One region of the Gallaecimonas zhanjiangensis genome, then DNA from elsewhere that is predicted to be linked to it. Evidence: predicted binding sites of a transcription regulator. Region 1 holds the regulator's gene; each other region holds the start of a gene.
The links. Region 1 encodes Fur, which represses iron uptake genes when iron is present. Its sites were predicted from a motif close to ATAATAATGAGAACNACTATCAA; they were not measured.
Positions count from the first base shown of each region.

Region 2: a site for Fur is predicted at 4,694-4,716, ahead of AC22G1_RS02270 (TonB-dependent siderophore receptor). Genes of this name have one in related genera too.
Region 3: a site for Fur is predicted at 1,630-1,652, ahead of AC22G1_RS00575 (TonB-dependent siderophore receptor). Genes of this name have one in related genera too.

Region 1 is NZ_CM172603.1:1,839,326-1,846,437, forward strand. Features, by position in the region: gene sppA (signal peptide peptidase SppA) at 1-255, opposite strand, end outside; gene AC22G1_RS08685 (oxidoreductase) at 409-2,436, shown strand; gene fur (ferric iron uptake transcriptional regulator) at 2,467-2,910, opposite strand; gene AC22G1_RS08695 (DUF4442 domain-containing protein) at 3,092-3,520, shown strand; gene fldA (flavodoxin FldA) at 3,547-4,074, opposite strand; gene ybfE (LexA regulated protein) at 4,080-4,379, opposite strand; gene AC22G1_RS08710 (DUF2788 domain-containing protein) at 4,379-4,588, opposite strand; gene AC22G1_RS08715 (alpha/beta fold hydrolase) at 4,641-5,396, opposite strand; gene AC22G1_RS08720 (replication initiation negative regulator SeqA) at 5,506-6,024, shown strand; gene pgm (phosphoglucomutase (alpha-D-glucose-1,6-bisphosphate-dependent)) at 6,035-7,112, shown strand, end outside.
Region 2 is NZ_CM172603.1:474,458-481,569, forward strand. Features, by position in the region: gene AC22G1_RS02250 (WD40 repeat domain-containing protein) at 1-583, opposite strand, end outside; gene fkpA (FKBP-type peptidyl-prolyl cis-trans isomerase) at 672-1,466, shown strand; gene AC22G1_RS02260 (Hsp70 family protein) at 1,759-3,444, shown strand; gene AC22G1_RS02265 (J domain-containing protein) at 3,444-4,637, shown strand; gene AC22G1_RS02270 (TonB-dependent siderophore receptor) at 4,795-6,870, shown strand; gene AC22G1_RS02275 (MAPEG family protein) at 6,957-7,112, shown strand, end outside.
Region 3 is NZ_CM172603.1:125,230-132,341, reverse strand. Features, by position in the region: gene AC22G1_RS00575 (TonB-dependent siderophore receptor) at 1-1,589, opposite strand, end outside; gene pyrE (orotate phosphoribosyltransferase) at 1,786-2,427, opposite strand; gene rph (ribonuclease PH) at 2,473-3,186, opposite strand; gene AC22G1_RS00560 (YicC/YloC family endoribonuclease) at 3,342-4,205, shown strand; gene AC22G1_RS00555 (YoaK family protein) at 4,406-5,068, shown strand; gene AC22G1_RS00550 (trifunctional serine/threonine-protein kinase/ATP-binding protein/sensor histidine kinase) at 5,266-7,112, shown strand, end outside.

The DNA.
Region 1 (7,112 bases):
CTGAATTTCCGGCGGCTCATCAGAGCCTTGCATCTGCTGTACCACGGCTTTTACCGGGTCTACGTTTTTGGCCTTTTCAACCAGCACACCGTCCAGGTTCAGCATCAAGGCGCCACCTTTGGGAACTTCGGGGCCTTTGTCTTCGCCGATGGAGCTAAACAGCACCACCACCAGAACCAGCACGATAAGGCTCATCACCAGGCGGCGCAGGCCGTTCAGGGCCTTCCAGATAATGGAGAAAACCTTCTTCAACATGGTCAGCATAATCTCGGATGCTTCCTTGTATTGGGGGATTCTTCGCATGCTAAGTGAATCACTGTCCAATGCGAAGCCGAATTTGTAACGGTTTGTTGATTCCAACTCATCGGATGAGTACGCTTGGGCAAAACTATAAGGAACAGTCGAGCGATGAGTGCAGCATATCCTAACTTGTTGAAACCTCTTGATTTGGGCTTCACCACCTTAAAGAACCGAGTGCTGATGGGCTCCATGCATACCGGCCTTGAGGAAGAAAAGGACGGTTTCAATAAAATGGCCGCCTTTTACAAAGCCCGCGCCGAAGGCGGGGTAGGGCTGATCGTAACCGGGGGCATCGCCCCCACCTTCAGAGGCCGCCTGGCGCCTTTTGGCAGCCAGTTATCCTTTGGTTTTCAAGCCAAAAAGCACAAAGTGGTGACCGACGCGGTGCACCAGGCTGACGGTAAAATTTGCCTGCAAATCCTCCACGCCGGCCGCTACGCCTATCATCCCTTTTCCCTGGCCCCCAGCGCCAAAAAGGCGCCCATCAACCCGTTTAAACCCAGCGCTATGTCACAGCGGCAGATAAAAGGCACCATCAAGGCCTTTGCCAAAACCGCCGCCCTGGCCCAAAAGGCCGGTTACGACGGTGTTGAAGTGATGGGCTCTGAGGGTTACCTCATCAACCAGTTTCTGGCCCTTCGCACCAACAAGCGCACCGACGCCTGGGGCGGCAGCATTGAAAACCGTGCCCGTTTTGCCCTGGCCATCATCCGGGCCATCCGCGAGCGGGTGGGTAGCGATTTCATCATTATCTTCCGTCTGTCCATGCTCGAATTGGTGGAAGAGGGCATGGGCTGGGATGACGCGGTGTACCTGGCCCGAGAGCTTGAAAAGGCCGGGGTGACCCTGATTAACACCGGCATCGGCTGGCACGAAGCGCGCATCCCCACCATCGTTACTTCGGTGCCGCGCGCCGCCTTTTCCTGGGTCACCGCCAAGATGAAAAAAGAAGGCCTTGGCATCCCCCTTATCACCACCAACCGCATCAACACCCCGGACGTGGCCGAGGCTATCCTCGCCGCTGGCGAGGCGGACATGGTGTCGATGGCTCGGCCGTTGTTGGCCGACCCTGAGTTTGTCAACAAGGCCGCCGCCGGCCTTGGGGATCGCATCAACACCTGCATCGCCTGTAACCAGGCCTGCCTTGACCATGTGTTTGAGCAAAAACGGGCCAGCTGCCTGGTTAACCCCCAGGCCTGCTATGAGACCGAACTGATTTTTAAAACCGTTGCCAGCCCCAAACGCATCGGCGTGGTGGGCGCAGGCCCGGCCGGTATGGCCTTTGCCTGCTACGCCGCACAAAAGGGCCACAAGGTGGTGCTGATGGACGGCGCTGGCGAGCTGGGCGGCCAGTTCAACTACGCCAAGCGCATTCCGGGTAAAGAAGAGTTCTATGAGACCCTGCGCTACTTTAAAAACCGCCTGAGCGACCTTGGCGTCGAGGTGCGCCTCAATGCCATTCAAAGCGTCGATACCCTCAAGGCCGAGGGCTTTGACGAGCTGGTTATCGCCACCGGCATCAGCCCCCGTACCCCGGCCATTGACGGGGTCAGCCATCCCAAGGTGCTGAGCTACCTTGATGTGCTGCGAGACAACAAGCCGGTGGGCGACAAAGTGGCCATTATTGGCGCCGGTGGTATCGGTTTTGATGTGGCCGAATTCCTGGCCGAGCCCGGCCATTCGGTGAGCCTTGATAAAGACCGCTGGCTGGCCCACTGGGGCGTGGATAAAGCCATCAGTAACGCCGGTGGCCTTGATAAGGGCCACAAGGCAGCGGCTGCCCGCGAGATTTGGCTGCTGCAACGCAAAGACAGCAAAGTCGGCAAGGGGCTGGGTAAAACCTCCGGCTGGGTGCACCGCCAGACCCTTAGCGACTTTGGGGTCAAGATGTGGCCGGGGGTTAATTACCAGCGCATCGACGATGCGGGGCTGCATATCAGCAAAGGTGAAGAGACTCTGGTGCTGGACGTGGACAACGTCATCATCTGCGCCGGCCAGGAGCCCAACAAGGGGCTTTGGCAGGCACTGGCTGAGGCGGGGGTTAACGCACACCTTATCGGCGGCGCCTTCGTTGCGGCAGAGCTTGATGCCAAGCGGGCTATTCGCCAGGGCGCGGAGCTGGCGGCAAGGCTTTAAAAGAAAAAGGCCAGGAGAACCTGGCCTTGTTTATTCTTCGCCGCGGCGGCGTTTGTCACAGGCGACAGTGTCTTCACACTCGCCGTACAGGTACAAACTGTGGTGCATCAGTTTGACCTTGTTGTCTTTGGCAACGGCCTTTTGGCGCTGCTCGATGACATCGTCCATGAATTCCACTACCAGGCCGCACTTGAGGCACACCAGGTGGTCGTGGTGGTGCTTCTGGGACAGTTCGAACACGGACTTGCCGCCTTCGAAATGATGGCGGGTCACGATGCCGGCATCATCAAACTGGTTCAGCACGCGGTAGACGGTGGCAAGGCCAATCTCTTCACCCAGCTCGATGAGCTTTTTGTAGAGATCCTCGGCACTGATGTGCTGGAAGTCGGGCTGCTGCAACAATTCAAGGATCTTGACTCGGGGCAGGGTGACCTTAAGGCCAGCGTCTCTGAGCGCTTGATTCTCGTCCGCCATGGATGGTCCTGTTTTTAGTGTCGGGGCGGGCAAGCCCGCGTTAGTTATCAGGAGAAAGGTACCCAAGTGGGCTTCGCTTTTCCAGAGGCATGATAGCAGTATTGTTTCGATTTTATCGATTAGGTGAACAATGAAATCGTGGTTGTTTAAAAAAGGAACGCGAATTCGGCCCCTGCTCAATTTGTGGCCGCCATTTTTATTTACGGGGATTCGTGTTGCCGAGCTGTCGGCCGATTTTCGCTATTGCCGGGTGGAGCTGAAAAACCGCCCCTGGACCAAAAATGCCAACGGCACCCAGTTTGGCGGCAGCCTGTTTGCGATGACCGACCCTATCTATTCGCTGATGCTGATGGGGCTCTTGGGCAAGCGCTTTCACGTGTGGGACAGAAGCGCCAAGGTGCACTTTGAAAAGCCGGGCTCAGGCAAGGTGGTGGCCGAATTTCATGTCACCGAGGGCCTGTTGCGGGAGATTGAACAGGCCACCGCCGCCGGCGAGAAGTACCTGCCCGAGGTGGTAACCGACATCAAGGACAACCAGGGCGATTTGGTGGCCCGTGTTGAGCGCACGCTTTATGTTCGCCTCAAGCGCCGCTACCGGCCCGAGCCATAAAAAAGCCCCTCGGTGAGGGGCTTTTTTCAATCTTCCAGTTCTGCCAGGCACATCTCGTCAAAGACCTGCTTGACCCATTTTTCCACCCGCTCGGCGGTGAGTTCGGGCTGGCGGTCTTCGTCGATACCAAGGCCAACGAAATGGTTGTCGTCTACCAGCGCCTTGGAGGCCACGTAGTTGTAACCTTCGGTCGGCCAATGGCCGATGATGATGCCACCCTTGGCTTCAACGATATCGCGCAGGGTGCCCATGGCGTCCAGGAAGTACTCGGCATAGTCTTCCTGATCGCCGCAACCGAAGATGGCCACCAGCTTGTCGGTGAAGTCGATTTCTTCCAGGGTGGGGAAGAAGTCGTCCCAGTCGCACTGGGATTCACCGTAGTACCAGGTGGGGATACCCAGCAGCAGCAGGCTGAAGTTCTCAATGTCTTCCTTGCTGGACTTGGCGATGTCGTGGACCTCGACCATGTGGGTGCCCAGCTGCTTCTGGATCATCTTGGCTACGGCTTCGGTGTTGCCGGTATCGCTGCCGAAAAACAGACCTACAGATGCCATTCGACTCAATTCCTCTCGCTGTTGGTGGTGTCGAGCTGCTCGACACCGGCTTTCAATATGCTTTCGATCAGTTCGCTTCGACTCATGCTCTGCGCTTTGGCCAAATCATTTAGGGTATCGAAGAGGTCCGAATCTACCTTGAGTTCGACTCTTTTGAGGCCCTTTTGTTTGTCTCTTTTTATCTGATTGCGTTTGTTGACCTTCAGTTGTACCTGGCGCGGGAGGGGATTGGTTTTCGGACGCCCCCGGCGTTTTTCCTCGGCAAACAGGTCAATGGTGATTCTGTCGGTACTCTCTTTGGCCATTAACCAATACCTGAACTTTCCCAGATGAGTGTTTTAAAGGCAAAGCCCACGGCGCCCAAAAGCACCAGCCAGACTATCAATCGCCAGGCGGCCGGTACCTGGCTCTTTTTCAGCACGTCGTTGATGGCCAGGCCAAGGGCAATGACGATAAACAGAAAAAACAGGTTGAGGCCCAAAGACCCCAGGGTGTCGTGGTGCTTGTCCAGCATCGGCGGCCGTTGCCCTTACAAGAAACGCGCGGATTATACCCAAGGGGAGCACTCAGCTCAAAAAGTCCCTGACCAGCTTGTTAAACACCGCCGGTTTCTCGGCATGGAGCCAGTGGCCGGTGCCGCTTATCACCTTAAGCTGGGCCTTGGGAAAGCGCGCCGCCACCGCCTGGCTGTGGGCTTCGGTGAGATAGGGCGACTCGCCGCCTTTTATAAAGAGCGTCGGGCCGGTAAAGGGCGTGCCCTCCGGGGCTTTAAGGAGCTCCTCGTACTTGCCGGCCAGTACCGGCACGTTCAGGCGCCAGCTAAAGCCGGTGTCGGTTTTCACCAGGTTTTTGAGGATAAAAAGCCGGGTGCCCTGGTCGAGGATATAAGCGCCAACCGCATCTTCTACCTCTTTGCGGCTTGCCATCTGGCTGATGTCCACCTGGGTGAGGGCGTTAAAGACATTGTCATGGTGGCGGTGGGTGTAGGTCACCGGGGCAATGTCTGCCAGCACCAGCTTGTCGACCTTCTGGCCGTAGTTAAGGGCAAACTCCATGGCCACCTTGCCGCCCAGGGAGTGGCCCACCAGGTGGGCTTTGTCGATGCCGAGGCTGGTCATCAGCTCGTTGATGTCGCCAGCCATGGCGCCAAGGCTGGTGTCGCCGGAGTGAAAAGACTTGCCGTGGTTGCGCAAATCCACACTGGTAACGGTAAAGGCGTCTTCCAGGCTGCGGGCGAGGTTACCCAGGTTGTCGAGTGAGCCGAACAGGCCGTGAATTAAAATCACATCCGGGCCCTGGCCCCGTTGCTGGTAATTGAGCATGACTGCCTCCGTGTTGGGGGGCCTATTTTGCAAAGGACGAGGCAGGCATGCAAATCACCTCGGCCTATGTATAATCGCCAGAGAGTTGAACAAGACCTTGAGATAAGGCATGAAAACCATCGAAGTCGATGACGACCTGTACCATTACATTGCGTCTAACACCCAGAATATTGGCGAGAACGCTTCCGAGATTTTGCGCCGCCTGTTGGGTTTTGCCCCCATCGAGGCCGCTCAAGTAAGCGAAGAAGTCCCGGCCGCCGAGCCAGCTCCTGCTGCGCCCGCTGCCACAACGCCTGCCGCTGCTGCCCCCAAGGCCCCGCTGGCGCCCATCGATGCCAACAGCGCCGTGGGCCGTTTTATCGGCTCGCTCACCGAGCTTTACCAGCGCCATGGCGACGCCTTCAAGGTGGTGCTTAACATCCGTGGCCGCGATCGCCTCTACTTTGCCACCAGCAGCGATGCGCTCAACCAGGCCGGTAAGTCCACCAATCCCAAGGCCATTACCGGCAGCCCTTATTGGGTGGTGACCAACAACAACACCGAGAAAAAGCGCGCTATCGTCGCCCAAGTCATGGCGGAGTTAGGTTACGACGAGGAAGCTGTTAGCCACTTTGTCGAGAAGATCTAGGGAGAGAGGAATGCCGTTACACCCCAATGCCGGCAAGAAGCCGGCAGCCGATAGCCTGATTGACCCAAGTGAACTGGTTACCGCCTTTTTCACCTTAAAGCCCGACGTTACCGTGCCTGCCCAGCGGGTCAGCTTTGGCACCTCGGGCCATCGCGGCTCAAGCCTTGGCAAGGCCTTTAACGAGGCGCACCTGCTGGCCGTGGCCCAAGCCGTGGCCGACCACCGCAAAGAGCAGGGCATTACCGGCCCGCTGTATCTGGGTTTTGACTCCCACGCCTTGTCTTACCCGGCTTTTGCCACCGTGCTTAGGGTACTGGTGGCCAATGCGGTCAACGTGCGTTTTGAAGACCGGCAGATGACCCCGACCCCGGCGGTCTCCCACGCTATTTTGGCCCACGAGGGCAATGCTGACGGCCTTATCCTGACCCCTTCCCATAATCCGCCGGAAGACGGTGGCATCAAGTACAACCCGCCCGATGGCGGCCCGGCCGACACCAACGTCACCAAGGTGATCCAGTCTCGCGCCAACAACTACCTAGAAGCCAAGCTCGACGGCGTGCAGACGCTGAGCTTCGAGCGGGCCATTGCCAGCCCCCACGCCCAGCGTTTCGACTTTATGGCCGATTACGTGCAGCGCCTGGACCAAGTGGTCGACATTGAAGCCATCCGTAAGGCGGGCTTGCGCCTTGGCGTGCACCCCATGGGCGGCGCCGCCATCGATTATTGGCGCGCCATTCGTGAGCATTGGGGCCTGGATATCACCCTGGTTGAAGAGCAGGTCGACAGCCGCTTTGGCTTTATCCCTTGCGATCACGACGGCAAAATCCGTATGGACTGCTCCAGCCCCTACGCCATGGCCGGGCTGATTGCCGTCAAAGATCAGTTTGATCTCGCGCTGGGTAACGACACCGACGGCGACCGCCACGGTATTGTCACCCCCGATGCAGGCCTCCTTAACTGCAACCGTTATCTGGCGGTGGTGGTGGATTACCTGATTAACCACCGCCCAGAGCTGCCGAAAACCCTGGGCGTGGGCACCACAGTGGTGACCAGTGCCCAGGTGGGCCGGGTCACCCGCGCGGCTGGCC
Region 2 (7,112 bases), 1.4 Mb from region 1:
TGACCTTCTCGCTGTGGCCCAAAAATTCCAGGCGCCGGCCGGTAATGCGGTTGAAGTGGGTGACAACGCCGTCGGCCTGGGCGTAGGCAATGAAGTTGCCGCCGCTCGATACCGCCACATCGCGCAGGGTCTGTACCTGGCTGGTGCCGGGCTCGTCGATGCGGGGGCCGCCCCGGTAGCTGCCGGCCTGCCAATAGCCGAGGTTTTCACCGTCATCGCTTTTCCAAAGGGCGATGCGGGTTTGGTCGGCCGTGACCAGGTAGTCGCCATTGACTGAAAAACGGACCAGGGTGACCGGCAGCGGCTCGGCTGGTAGCCTGTCATCCGGCTTGTAGCCATCCCGGGTCAGGGCGGCTTTTGTTGGCGGCGCCACATTCATTTGCAACCTATAGCGCGGTTTGTTGTCTTTTAAACTCCAAACCACGACCCCCTCGGGATCGCCACTGATGGCGGCCAATCCGGCCGGTACGCTGATGTCAGCGCCATAGGCACCGTTCCCCACCACTGGCCAGCTAGCCAGTGACTGAGGTTTGGGGCTGCAACCGAACAGCAGCACAACGCAAAATAAAAGGACTCTGGGCATAGATTTAATAATGCCGGAATTTGTGTTTAGTATAAGGACTTTATCAAAGACGGAAGGGGATGGCCCCTTTCACTTAAGGAGCATTTTTATGAAACCCTGGTTCAAGCTGGCGGTGATCCCTGCCTTCGTTCTGGCAGTGACAGCCTGTCAACAAAAAGAAGAAAAAACCGACAAGGCCACCGACACAAAGGTTGAGCTGAAGTCCGATCAAGAGAAACAGGCTTACGCCATTGGTTCCAGCATTGCCGAGTACATCCGTACCACCATGGAAAAGCAGGAAGAACTGGGTATCAAGCTGGACAAAGAGCTGGTGATCGCCGGTTTTGAAGACGGCATCCACAACAAAGCCCAACTGGACGAAGAAACCGTCAAAACCCAGCTCCAGGCTCTGGACAAAGCTGCTTCCGAGAAAATGGCCACCAAAGCCAAAGAAGAAGCTGACAAGAACAAAGCCGCCGGTGAGAAATACCTGGCTGAAAACGCCAAGAAAGACGGCGTGAAAGTCACCAAATCCGGCCTGCAGTACGAAGTGCTCAAGGAAGGTACCGGTGAGCATCCCAAGGCCACCGACCGCGTCACTGTTAACTACAAAGGCACCCTGACTGACGGCACCCAGTTCGACAGCTCCTACGACCGTGGCGAGCCTATTACTTTCGCCCTGAACCGCGTTATCCCCGGCTGGACCGAAGGCGTACAGCTGATGACCGTGGGCTCCAAGTACCGCTTCGTGATCCCTGCCGACTTGGCCTATGGCGACCGCAACATGCAGACCATTCCCCCCAACTCCGTACTGGTGTTTGAAGTGGAACTGCTGGGCATTGACAAAGGCGACAAGGCCGACGAGTCCAAGGCTGAAAAGCCTAAAGCCGAAGCCAAAAAATAAGCTGCAAAGCTACCCAAAACCCGGCTCAGGCCGGGTTTTTTTATGGCATTTCGTCCGGGGTTTAAGCCAGGGGCCTTGTGGGACGCTTTGACTAATCAACAAGGCGTTTCAGTTAAGGCTGGTAGTCGATACGCTTTTTTCGATATGGTTTAGCGGCTTTAATACCAGACGTTTAACACAATGCGCCTGGTGCCAGGGATGGAAGATGGTGGTTTCCCTTCGCGTATTCTCTTCTCCTTCACTTTGGCCCGGGCCCTTCCCTATTTGATGGATTAATGCAGGTTGTTTTCCCATGGCTGTAATTGGAATTGATTTAGGCACCACCAACAGTGCCTGCTCGGTGTGGCGCAACGGCGAGGTGGAGATGATCCCCAACCGCCTGGGGGCGCTGCTGACCCCTTCTGTGGTGGGTGTGGACGACAAGGGCAACGTGGTGACCGGGCAGGTGGCCAAGGAGCGCCTGCTGACCCACAGCCAAAGTACCGTTAGCCTTTTCAAGCGCCTGATGGGCACCGAGCATGAGATAAAACTGGGGGCACGCCGCTTTAATGCCACCGAGCTTTCCTCTTTGCTGCTGCAATCGCTCAAGGAAGACGCCGAAGCCTACCTCGGTGAGCCGGTCACAGAAGCGGTGATCAGCGTGCCGGCCTACTTCAACCACAACCAGCGCCATGCCACCAAGGCCGCCGGCGAGCTGGCCGGGCTGGTGGTCAAACGCCTGGTCAACGAGCCTACCGCTGCTGCCATGGCCTATGGCCTGCACGAGCAAAAAGAAGGCACCTTTATCATCCTCGACATGGGCGGCGGCACCTTTGACGTGTCCATCCTCGAGTACTTCGACGGGGTGATGGAGGTGCATGCCAGCGCCGGCGACAACTTCTTGGGCGGCGAAGATTTTGTCGACGCCATGCTAAAGGGCATGCTCGACGAGCTAAAGGTGAGCGAAGACAAGCTCAGCCAGCAGGAACGCCAGCGCCTTTACGGCCAATTGGAAGCGGCCAAGCGGCGCTTGGGGGAAAAGACCGAACAGTCTCTTGAACTGGTGCTGGCCGGCACCACCCACCAATGGCTGTTCACCGACGAGTGGTTTGTGCGCCAGGTTACGCCGCTGCTGATCAAGGTCAGACGGCCCATTGCCCAGGCTATGTCTGACGCCAACATGGAAAACAGCGATATCGATGACGTGCTGCTGGTGGGGGGCGCCACCAAGCTCAAGCATTTTCGGGCAACGGTGGCCAAAATTTTTGGCCGCTTTCCGTCCTGCTCCCTTGACCCGGATCTGGTGGTGGCCATGGGCGCCGGTATTCAGTCGGGGTTGGTGGCCAAAGATCAGGCCCTGGATGATGTTGTGCTGACCGATGTCTGCCCCTACACCCTGGGTACCAGCGTCATAGGCCCAGACCGCCAAGATGGCTACTTCCTGCCGATCATTGAGCGCAATTCGGTGGTGCCGGTATCCATTGTGCGCAGCGTTTACACCGCCCACGACAACCAAACCCGGCTTAATGTTGACGTGTTCCAAGGTGAGAACCGCAAGGTCAGCAAAAACGTGTTTTTGGGCAACCTCTATTGCGATGTGCCCTCAGGCCCCGCCGGTAAGGAACGGGCTGATATCCGCTACAGCTATGACATGAACGGCCTGCTGGAAGTAGACGTGGAAGTGGTGTCCACCGGCAAGCGCTACAACACCGTTATCCAAAACTCTCCCACCCAGATGTCGGCCGAGGAAGTGGCCCGTTCCCGCGCCAAGCTCGCCAAGCTCAAGTTCCACCCCCGCGACCAGGAAGAGAACCTGCAGCTGATGGCAAAGGCCGACCGATTGTACGAATACAGCTTGGGCAATAAGCGCGAGTACATCGGCCAGCTTATCGGCCAGTTTGACGCCGTGCTCAATACCCAGAACCAGGCGGAAATTGCCCGGGCCCGGGTACGTATCGAGGAAGCGCTCAAGGGCCTGGACGACGGAGACTGGTACTGATGCTTGATTGGGCTCCCCTTGGCATCGCGCCCACCACCGATATCAGGGCCATTAAAAAGGCCTATGCCCAGCGCCTGAAGAAGGTAAAACCCGACGAAGAACCGGCCGCCTTTCAGGCTTTGCATCAGGCCTACAAGGCCGCTCAGCAATGGGCCAAAGCCCAGGGCGAGGAACGGGTTATACGCCTAACCCAGGAAGAGTTCGAGCAGGCCTTTGCGCCACAGGAAGAGCCGGAACAAGCGATGCCCCTTGAGGACATAGCGCCATCCTGGCCGCAAAACGATGTGCCTGATGCCGCGCAGAACGGACCTCAAGACCCCCATGAGGAGCCGTGGCCGGACAACGATGTGCCTGACCCGGTACTGGCCGTGCTTCGTGAAGAAGAGAGCGGCCCCTGGCCAGATAACGATGTCGGGCAAAACCTGGTGCCCGATACCGGGTTTGATGAAGAAGCCTTGCTGAGCCAAGTGGCCAAGCTCCTCGATAACAGCCTCAAGGCCAATCGCCTATCCAACTGGGCCTTTTTGGGTCAGGCCGATGCGCTTTTGGATAACCAGATTAACCTGCGGGTCGGTGACGCCGTATTTGCCATGGTAATGGGGTTTCTCAATCCCACGGGCAAGGGCTCTTCACGGCGAAAACGGCGCTATAACCAGCTCAGCCGGCCGGTGCGCCGCTACCTCGATGAACTGTTCAATTGGCAAAGCAGGGTGCCCGGTTTGGTGTCGGCTTTTGGGCAAAAGGCGGTGGCCGAGATCTTAAAAGGACTGGACGAGGACAGCAGCGCCCAAACCCAGCGGGCCCTTGAAGGGCTGCGTGGCGGTACTCTGGCCGAACCAAAGCAGGTGGCAAAGCCACAACCCCACTGGGAGCAGGCCACATACCATCCTGAAACGCCGGACATTTCGCCTTATGACACGGTTGTACAAACCGCCAATTGGCTGTTTTTATGGATCCCCTTGGTCGCCTTTGGTTTTTACCTCTTTTCGAAACATCAAAACCTGCACACCTGGGTAGGATACGGCCTGTTTTTTACGCTGAGTTTTACCTTGAGAAGGGCGCTGCGAAAGCGCCATAAATGGGGGTATTGGGTGATGTGGGTAGTGGGCGTAGCCCTGCTACCGCTATTCCCTGTGGGCACGGCCTTTGGCTTCGGGTTGTGTAAAAACCTCTATGCGTTGAGGCAAGGATAAAAAAGCCGGGGCAACCCGGTTTTTTATTGGTGTGGTAAGGGTTTGGTATGTTGCACATGATATTGATAATAATTATCATGTGTGGAAATAACATTCCTTAACCGGCGTGCTGGCCAACAGGTATTGGCAGCGCGCCCTTTACTCGAAAGGACTTGCCATGACCCCGCGATTTTCCCATCTGGCCATCGCCGTAACGACCATTTTGCTCAGCCAACCCGGTTGGGCCGACGACGACCAGGTAGAGCGTATCGAGGTGGTGGGCAGCCAGGGCAATATCACCGACTTGGGCACCGGCCTTGGCCTGGATGAGCGCCAGACCCCGCAATCAATGACGGTGATAGGCCAGGATGTGCTGAGCGATTACCGGCTCAGCACCCTCAACGAGGTGTTGGATTACACCCCAGGGGTAACGGTTGAGCGGGTGGAGACGGACCGCACCTATTTCACCTCCCGTGGCTTTGAGATAAACAACATCCAGGTCGATGGCCTGGGTGCTCCTTTTTATGCCGATGTGGTCAATGGCGACATTGACCTGAGCATGTATGACCAAGTGCAGGTGCTGCGCGGCGCCGGCGGCCTGATGGCGGGGATAGGTAACCCGGCCGCCACCATCAATCTGGTGCGAAAACGCCCCACCGATGACACCCGGGGTTATGTGAATTTGAGTGCCGGGCGCTGGAATGATTATCGCGGCGAGGTCGATGTGTCAGGCAGCCTGGCCAGCAACCTGCGCGGCCGTTTTGTGGGCAGCTATCAGGACAAAGACTCCTACATCGACTTATACAGTAAGACCCTGTCGTCCCTTTACGGTGTGCTGGATACCCGCCTGGGCGACAACACCCTGCTGACGGTCGGTGTTAATTACCAGGAGAGCAAGCCTGATTCGCCGATGTGGGGCGCGCTGACCTTGGCCTACACCGACGGCTCGCCAACTCACTTTGATCGCTCGTCCAGCACCTCGGCGGATTGGGCTTATTGGAACAGCTACAACACCCAGGCCTTTGCCGAGCTTGAACACCGCTTTGCCAACGGCTGGCGCGCCAAGCTGGCTTACAACTACCGAGCATCCACCCAAAGCGGCGACCTGTTCTATGTGTACGGCACTATCGACCGGGATACCAATGTTGGCCTTACCGGCTATGCCAGCCGTTACACCCTGGATAGCCACGCCAACCAGGTGGACTTGTCTCTTTCCGGCCAATATCAGCTGTGGGGCCAGAGCCACGAGCTGATGCTGGGGGCCAATTGGGTCCAAAACCAGCTCACTGACCAATCCTTGTATGACTACGTGAACGGCTTTCCGCCTATCGGTGATTTCACCCAGTGGCAGGGCCAGGCGCCTTACCCCAACCTGGTTGATGGCGCCACCGGCTCCGATATCAAAGACACCCAAAAGGCCATTTACGGCGCGACTCGCCTTAACATCACCGATGCCCTGCATGTTATTGCCGGCAGCCGAGTGGTTCGCTACCACAGCCAAGGCACCAGCTACGATCAGCCCGAAGACACCAAGGTTAATGACAAGGTGATTCCTTACGGCGGGGTGGTATTCGACGTAACCGATGCCTTGTCGCTCTACACCAGCTACGCCAAAACCTTTGACCCGCAAACCGAGCGCACCCTTACCGGCCATATGGCGCCGTCCGAAGGCAAAACCCTGGAAGGGGGTATCAAGGGCGAATGGTTTAACGGCGGCCTCAACGCCAGCCTGTCGGTGTTTAAAAACGAGTTCAACAACTTGGCCACCAGTGTTGGCCGCTATCAGGGCCAAACCATCTATGAGGGCCGAGATTTTCAAACCAAGGGCTTTGAAGCGCAGCTGAGCGGCGAGCTGAGCGACGAGGTCTCAGTGCTGCTTGGCTACACCCAGCAGAACATTGAAGACGCCGACGGCAATACCACCCGCCGTTATGTGCCCAAACAGAGCTTCAAGGCCCTGGCCAGCTACAGCCCAAGCCAAGTCGAAGGCCTGAAACTGGGGGCCAGCATGCGCTGGCAATCGAACATCTATGTGGATGCCACCTATAACGACGCCGGCAACACGGTGCGGATTAGCCAAGGCGCCTTTGCGCTTTACGGGCTTTTTGCCAAATACCAGTTCACCCCCAACATTACCGGGCAGCTGAACCTCAATAACATCACCGACAAGAGCTATTACAGCAGCCTTTATTGGGACCAGGCCTTTTACGGCTCCCCCCGCAGTTACACCGCCTCCCTGACCTGGAGTTTTTAAGAAAAAGCCGCCTCGAGCGGCTTTTTTATTCTCTATGGCCGGCACTTTGGTAAGCTCGAAGAAATTGCCCTGACAAGGAAAGCAAGGTGCCGCTGACTCCCCTTTATGCCGCCATGCTGGCGGTGCTGCTGATCGCATTGAGTGTCCGTACCATCCGTGAGCGGCGCCGCGCCAGGGTGGCCATTGGCTGTGGTGGCGACAAGCGGCTTGAGCGCGCCATGCGGGTGCAAGGTAACTTCACC
Region 3 (7,112 bases), 1.7 Mb from region 1:
TAGGCCGCCAGGTTGAGGTTGATGGCGCTATCAAACCAGTAGCTGCGCAGCCCAAGCTCGGCTTGCTTGCTCTCTTCCGGGTCGAAAGGCCCGCCATTGCTGGCCAGCTGGCTTGAGACATCCTGAGGGGTAAAGCCGGTAGACCAGCTTACATAGGGGTGTAAGTGCTCGTTGATTTTATAGGTGCTGCCCAAACGGTAGGAAAAACCGGTGTCGTTATAGTGCTCTTCGCCGCCGGCGATGTTGTCCAGCACCTTGTCGTCAAAGCCGTCCAGGCGGGCGCTGCCGGTAATATCCCAGGCTTGGGTGATACGCCACTGGTCCTGCAGGTAAAAGCCGTAACGCTCGGCGGTGGTGTCAGAATCGGTTATTAGCCGCATCCGGTAACTGGCCGGGTCGGTCACTCCGTATTGGGGGTTGCTGTAACTGAGCCCCACTACGCCATCGGCAGTACGGGCCCGCTGGTAGTAAAAATCTTCTTTTTGATGGGAAAAATCGCCCCCCAAAAGCAGGGTATGGGCGCCCAGTTCGGCCACCAGGTTGGCGGTAACCGAGCCGGCCTTGGTGTCGCGGGTTTGGTCGCGGTACTGGCGCTCGGTGTAGTCGGCCAGGCCATCGCCGTTGGTGTCGTCGGCGCTGGCCGGCTCATGGTACTTCTGGCGCTCGGTGTTATCGAAATAACGCACCGTTACGTCGGCCGACAGCCAGTCGTTAAAATCGTGGTCGAGCCTTGCCTGGTACACGGTGGCAGTTAAGCGCAGAAAATCGGACTTCTCGTTGGCGTTCCAGCGCATGCTGGCCAGGAAGTTACCCTGGCTGTCGGCCGGAATGCCGCGGAGCCGGGCGCCCGCTTCGTTTTGGCGCACGTCGGTCAGTTGCAGAGTCAGGGTGCTGGCATCACTCAGATCGATGGCATAGCCGGTATCGATGATGCGGCGGCGGTTGTCGGTATTCCAGCGGTAGGGGTTTTCGTGGTCCTGATAGAGCCCGAGGCGATAGCGCTGGTCGGCGGCTTGGGTCAAGGGGCCTGAGAGCTCCAGGCTGCCACTGACAAAATCGTCGTTACCGGCGGTGAGCTTGATGCGGTTATCGCTCTGGTAGCCGGGCTTTTTGGTGACGTAGTTAATCAGGCCGCCCGGGTCGCCGGCGCCATAGAGGGCGCCGCTGGGGCCTTTGAGCACCTGCACCTGCTGGATATTAAAAAGCTGCGGCGTGGAAACATCGCCATAAGGGTCGCCCCGCACACCGTCGTAGCGCACGTCATTTTGGCGAAAGCCCCTGAAGGTCACCGAGGCGTAGTTGTATTGGCTCACCCCGCTGATAGAGCGGTAGAGGTCGGTCACCTCGGTGGCGGCCTGATCTTCAATCAAGGACAGCGGCAGGATTTGCACCGACTGCGGGGTGCGCTCCAGGGGAGTGGCGGTTTTCATGGCCACCGAGCCGTCGTCAATGCGGTACATGGACTGGGCCCGCCCCTTGACGGTGATGCGTTCTATGTCGCTGTTGTTGGCGTCATCGGTCGCTGCCAGTACCGGCAGGGTGTAGGCCGCCGCAAAGGCCGCCAGGGGGAGCAAGGCAAAAGACTTCATTTCCAGCCCGGGTTGAAACCACAATGGCGGAAGAATTTAAATGAAAAACATTCTCATTTCAATGCAAAATCCACCGGCGCGGGTGTTAGCGGGGTGTAGATAAAAGAAAGGCCAGACATTACATCTGGCCATAGTCCTTGCAGACAATTGAAAAAGGCGTAACGCCTAAACATCCGTGTTTACTTGCAACGCCGGGTTAGACGCCGTACTGCTGGCGATAGTTCCGTACCGCTTGTAAAGATTCTGCCAGCTCCGGCTTTTGCTCCAGGTAGCTGATGAGGTCGGCCAGGGTGATGATGCTCACCACGGCGCAGCCGAAATCGCGCTCCACTTCCTGAATAGCCGACAGCTCGCCTTTGCCCTTCTCTTGGCGGTCCAGGGCAATCAGCACCCCGGCAAGCTCGGCGCCTTCGGCTTGGATGATCTCCATGGACTCGCGAATGGCGGTACCGGCGGTGATCACATCGTCCACCAGCATGACCCGGCCTTTAAGGGGGCTACCTACCAGGCTGCCGCCTTCGCCGTGGTCTTTTTTCTCTTTGCGGTTAAAGCAGTAGGGGTAGTCTTTGTCGTGGTGGTCATTGAGGGCCACAGCGGTGGTGGTGGCGATGGGAATACCCTTGTAAGCCGGGCCGAACAGCAGGTCGAAGGCGATGCCGGAATCCACCAGGGCGTCGGCATAAAAGCGGCCCAGTTTGGCCAGATCGCGGCCGGTGTTAAAGAGGCCGGCGTTGAAGAAATACGGGCTCTGGCGGCCAGATTTGAGGGTAAAGCTGCCAAAGCGCAGCACCTGGCGTTCGATGGCAAATTCGATAAAGGCTTTTTGATAGGCTTTCATGGGGTTTGTCCTATAAAAAACGGGGCCAATGCCCCGTCAATACAATCAAGCCAGCGCAGCGCGCTGGGCGGCAAAGAGATCGCGAATGCCGCTGTCGGCCAAATCCAGCATGGCGTTCAGTTCCTGGCGGCTAAAGGGCTCGGCCTCGGCGGTGCCCTGCACTTCAATCATGCGGCCATCTTCGGTCATCACCACGTTCATATCGGTTTGTGCGCTGGAGTCTTCGATGTAGTCGAGGTCACACACCGCGTCTCCCGCGACAATACCCACCGACAGCGCCGCCACCATCTGCTTGAAGGGGTTTTCCTTGACCTTCTTCTGCTCAACCATCCAGTTAAGGGCGTCAAACAGCGCCACGCAGCCGCCGGTAATGGCCGCGGTGCGGGTGCCGCCGTCGGCCTGGATCACGTCGCAGTCCACGGTGATGGTGACATCGCCCAGTTTGGTCAGATCCACCGCTGCGCGCAGGCTGCGGGCAATAAGGCGCTGAATTTCCATGGTGCGGCCAGACTGCTTGCCACGAGCCGCTTCCCGGTCGTTGCGAGTGTGGGTGGAGCGAGGCAGCATGCCGTATTCGGCGGTCACCCAGCCTTGGCCCTTGCCTTTGAGCCAACGGGGCGCGCCATCCACCACAGAGGCGGTGCACAGCACCTTGGTGTTACCAAAAGCTACCAGCACCGAGCCTTCGGCATGGGCTGTGAAGTTGCGGGTAAGGGTGACCTGACGGGTCTGGCTGGGGGTTCTGCCGCTGTGTCGCATGGATAATCCTGTGGGTCCGAGGTGGCGCCATTATAGGGGAAGCGGCCATCTGCGGCCACGGCCAGGGGCCACAAGGTGAGCGCCGCCACAGAAGCGGTTTTCACGGCAAGGGCCTCTGTGGGTATACTGGGCCCAAACCAATAAGGACAGCCCTTATGACTTACAGCATGACCGCCTTTGCCCGTAAAGATGTCCGGGCCGATTGGGGCACCGCCTCCTGGGAAATTCGCTCGGTAAACCAGCGCTACCTCGAGGCCTACCTGCGCCTGCCCGAATCCTTCCGAAGCTTTGACCCTGTCATCCGCGAAAAACTGCGCGCCAAACTGAACCGCGGCAAAGTGGAAATCCAGCTGCGCTTTGACGCCGCCACCGCCGACGCCAACGCCCTGGCCTTTAACAGCGCCCTGGCCGAGATGCTGATGGCCCGCGCCAGCGAACTGGCCGCCAAGGCGCCCCAAGCGCAAATCAACGTGCTGGACGTGCTGCGCTGGCCCGGCGTGATGAACGCCCCGGAAGCCGATCTCGACGCCATCAGCGAAGCGCTGCTGGCCGCCTTTGACGAAGGCCTGGAAGACTTTATCGCCGCCCGTGGCCGCGAAGGGGAAAACCTCAAAGCCCTGATCGAAGCCCGCCTCGACGGCGTGCTGGCAGAAGTAGCCAAAGTGCGCGAAAAAATGCCGGAGGTACTGGCCTGGCAGCGCGAGCGCATGCAAAGCCGCTTTGAAGAAGCCAAGGTGGAGCTGGACCCTGCCCGCCTCGAACAGGAAATGGTGATGCTGGCCAGCCGCGTTGACGTGGCCGAAGAGCTTGACCGCCTCGAGTCTCATGTCAAAGAAACCCGCAAAATCCTCAAGACCAAAGGCGCCATCGGCCGCCGCCTGGACTTTATGATGCAGGAGTTCAACCGCGAGGCGAACACCCTGGGCTCTAAGTCCATCAACAGTGATATCACCGCCAGCTCGGTCGAACTTAAAGTGTTGATTGAGCAGATGCGCGAGCAGATCCAAAACATCGAATAAGCGCTTTTGCCTTTGTTTATTCTGAAAAGCCCGGCAATGCCGGGTTTTTTCGTTGCGGTCTTTCAACACTGAATTGCCAGTGGTTTGGTAGACGCATTGTCGCTAACGCCACAGACTGCCCCTTCAATGTGCACCGGCTTTTTCGCCTCGGCGTTTATTCGCTGCTGGTCGGTGCGCCGTCTGAAAAAGGGGGGCATTTGATGAGCCGCGTTCTGTTTGGCCCTTCGCTATCGGTGAACCTGGCGTTTCTCTCCGGCTACGCCGATACGGTGGCCTTTGTGCATATGAAAGGGCTGTTTGTCGCCCACATCACCGGTAACTTCGTGTTGCTTGGGGCGAGCTTCGTGGCCCTTGGAGCGGACCACGGCCTTGGCGCAGGGGATTTATTGAAGATGTTGGCGTTTCCGGTGTTTTTGGTCTCGGCAGGGCTGGCGGCGGTGATCGCGGGGTTTATTCCCAAAGAGCGCCAAACCCCGGTATTGCTGTGGCTTACCGCCATATTGGTTGCCGCCGTGGGTGCTGGCGCCTTGTGGCCCGGCCAATGGGACGCCTGGCTTGCCATGGTGCTGGTAGTGGCCATGGGCGTGCTTAACGCCACCCACCGCATGGACACCCGGCTGGGGCCGCCGTTTACAGTGATGACCGGCAACGTGACCTCCGTTGCCATTGAGGCTGTGCGCCGCTTGCGTTTGGGCCCAGATGAACCACAAAGCCCGGCACCCACCACCACTCGCGCCATGGCCTTGCTGATCGCAGGCTTTGCCTTAGGCTGCGCCCTTGGGGCGGGTTCGCAGCTGCTCATGGGCTTTGGCGCCATGCTGCTGCCGGCGTTGGTGTTGGCGTATCGCTTGTGGCGCGGGTAAGCGCAGGCAAACCCGCCAGGGCTCTTAATAAGCCCAAACCATACTTCGGTATATTATTAATTTACCTACGGATCTGTTATTAAAAGGCTTTACCTACGAGGCTCCAAGCCTCCATTTTGCTCTTGGCCTGACGGCTTTGGGCCCTTGCAGCAGCCACCGAAAAGACGCCCGCCAATACTGGGCGAAAGGTCACAGCCATGGCAATCAGTCAGCTCCTTGGCAGGGATAGCGAGCTTGCACAAATAGAGCAAGCCTATAACCGCGTAGCCCGTACCGGCTACTGCGAGATAGTGCTCATTTCTGGCACCGCCGGTGTTGGCAAAACAGCCTTGGCCAAAGCATTCCTGAACCGCCACCCTAGTTACTCGGCCGCCATCGCCAAGGCGGACCAAAGCCAGTTCAAAGTGCCCTACTCCAGCCTTGCCAAAGCGCTGCGCTCAGTGACCGGCCCCCAAGCCCATGCCACTCAGCAGGAGCTTTTTAACAAGGGCTTTAATGAGTTCACCGTGTTGCCCTACGACGAGCACTTTGGCCGCGAGCTGGTGCCCACCGCCACCTTGTCTTCGGCCCAGGCTCAGAGCAACCTGCACCAGCGGTTTTTGGGCTGCTTTGAGCAACTCTCCTCTCCCGGGCACCCGCTGGTGGTGGTACTGGACGACTTGCAATGGCTCGACCAAGGTTCCCTGACCCTGCTGCCCGCTTTTGCCCTTGGCGCCCAGCAGGATATTTTGCTGATCGGCACCTACCGCACCGAGCTTGATGCCGGCGCCCTGAGCCAGGTGCTAAACAAGGTGCACCAGGGCGCATTGAAGGTCACCCACCTGCAACTGGCTGGCCTGACGCAAAGCGCGGTACAGACCTGGCTTGCCCATTCGCTCCCCGGCCACAACCAACCACAGTTATCAACGCGCATCTTTCAAGAAACCGGCGGCAACCCTTTTTATGTTGGCTTGCTGCTGGAGCGGATAAAAAGCCTTGGCGAAGAGGGCCAGCACCCGCTGCCCAGCAGTGACGACTTAAAAAGGCTACTTCGCGACAAGATTAATCAGCTGCCAGAGCAAACCCGTGAGCTGCTGAAACTGGCAGCCGGTATTGGCGCCACCGTCGAGGGGCCTTTGCTCAGCAAGTGCGCCAACCTGCCCGAGCAGGAGCTAGGCCCGGCCTTGAATGCGGCCCTGGCGCAGTCCCTTTTATACCGGGACGCCTGTAACTGGAATTTCTGCCACGACACCGTGCAAGACGCCGCCTACCGGCTGCTGTCGGCAACAGAACGCCAGGCCCTGCACCGGCGCATTGCCATCGCCATGCTGGCGCTCAATTACAACAAATCGCGGGACAACCTGCTGCTGTTGGCCGGGCAGCTGGCCAAATCGGCGCAGCTACCGGTAAGCCCCATTGATGCCGAGCGTTTTATCCAGGTACTGAAAACCGCTGCTACCCTGGCCCGCAAAATCGGTGTGCTGGACAGTGCCCGGCTGTATTTGGACGCAGCCACGGCCTTTAGCAAAAGCGCCGGTTACAACCCGGCGCAGCTTTGGGAGATTGAAGCGCTGCGCTGCGAAGGCTTGCTGGACGATGCTGGCGCCGACAGCACCGCCCTGGCCATTGAATCGCTCATCAACAGCTCGGCCAGCCCCCAGCAGCTGGCCCAAGCCATCGCCTTCAAAGCCAGCATGATGACCCTGCGAGGCCGTTATGAGGAAGCCACCGAGATAACCCTGGACGGCCTCAAGCAGCTGCATATCGACTTGCCTCGCCAGCCCAGCCCGCAACTACTGGACCAGACCTACCAGTCGGTCATGGCCAAGATAAACGCCCTGGGGCCGGACGGCCTGCTGGCGCTGCCGCTACTGAAAGACCCAGCCACTGAAACCGCCATGGGGCTGCTGGCAACCCTGCACTCATCGTTCTTCGCCAATGACGGCCTGATGTTTTTGCACCTGGCCAAAATGGTGGAGCTGACCCTCAAGCATGGCCTGACCGATGCGTCGTGCCATGCCCTGGCCTGGTTTGGGGTCTCCATCGCCAGCCGTCACGACGCGGT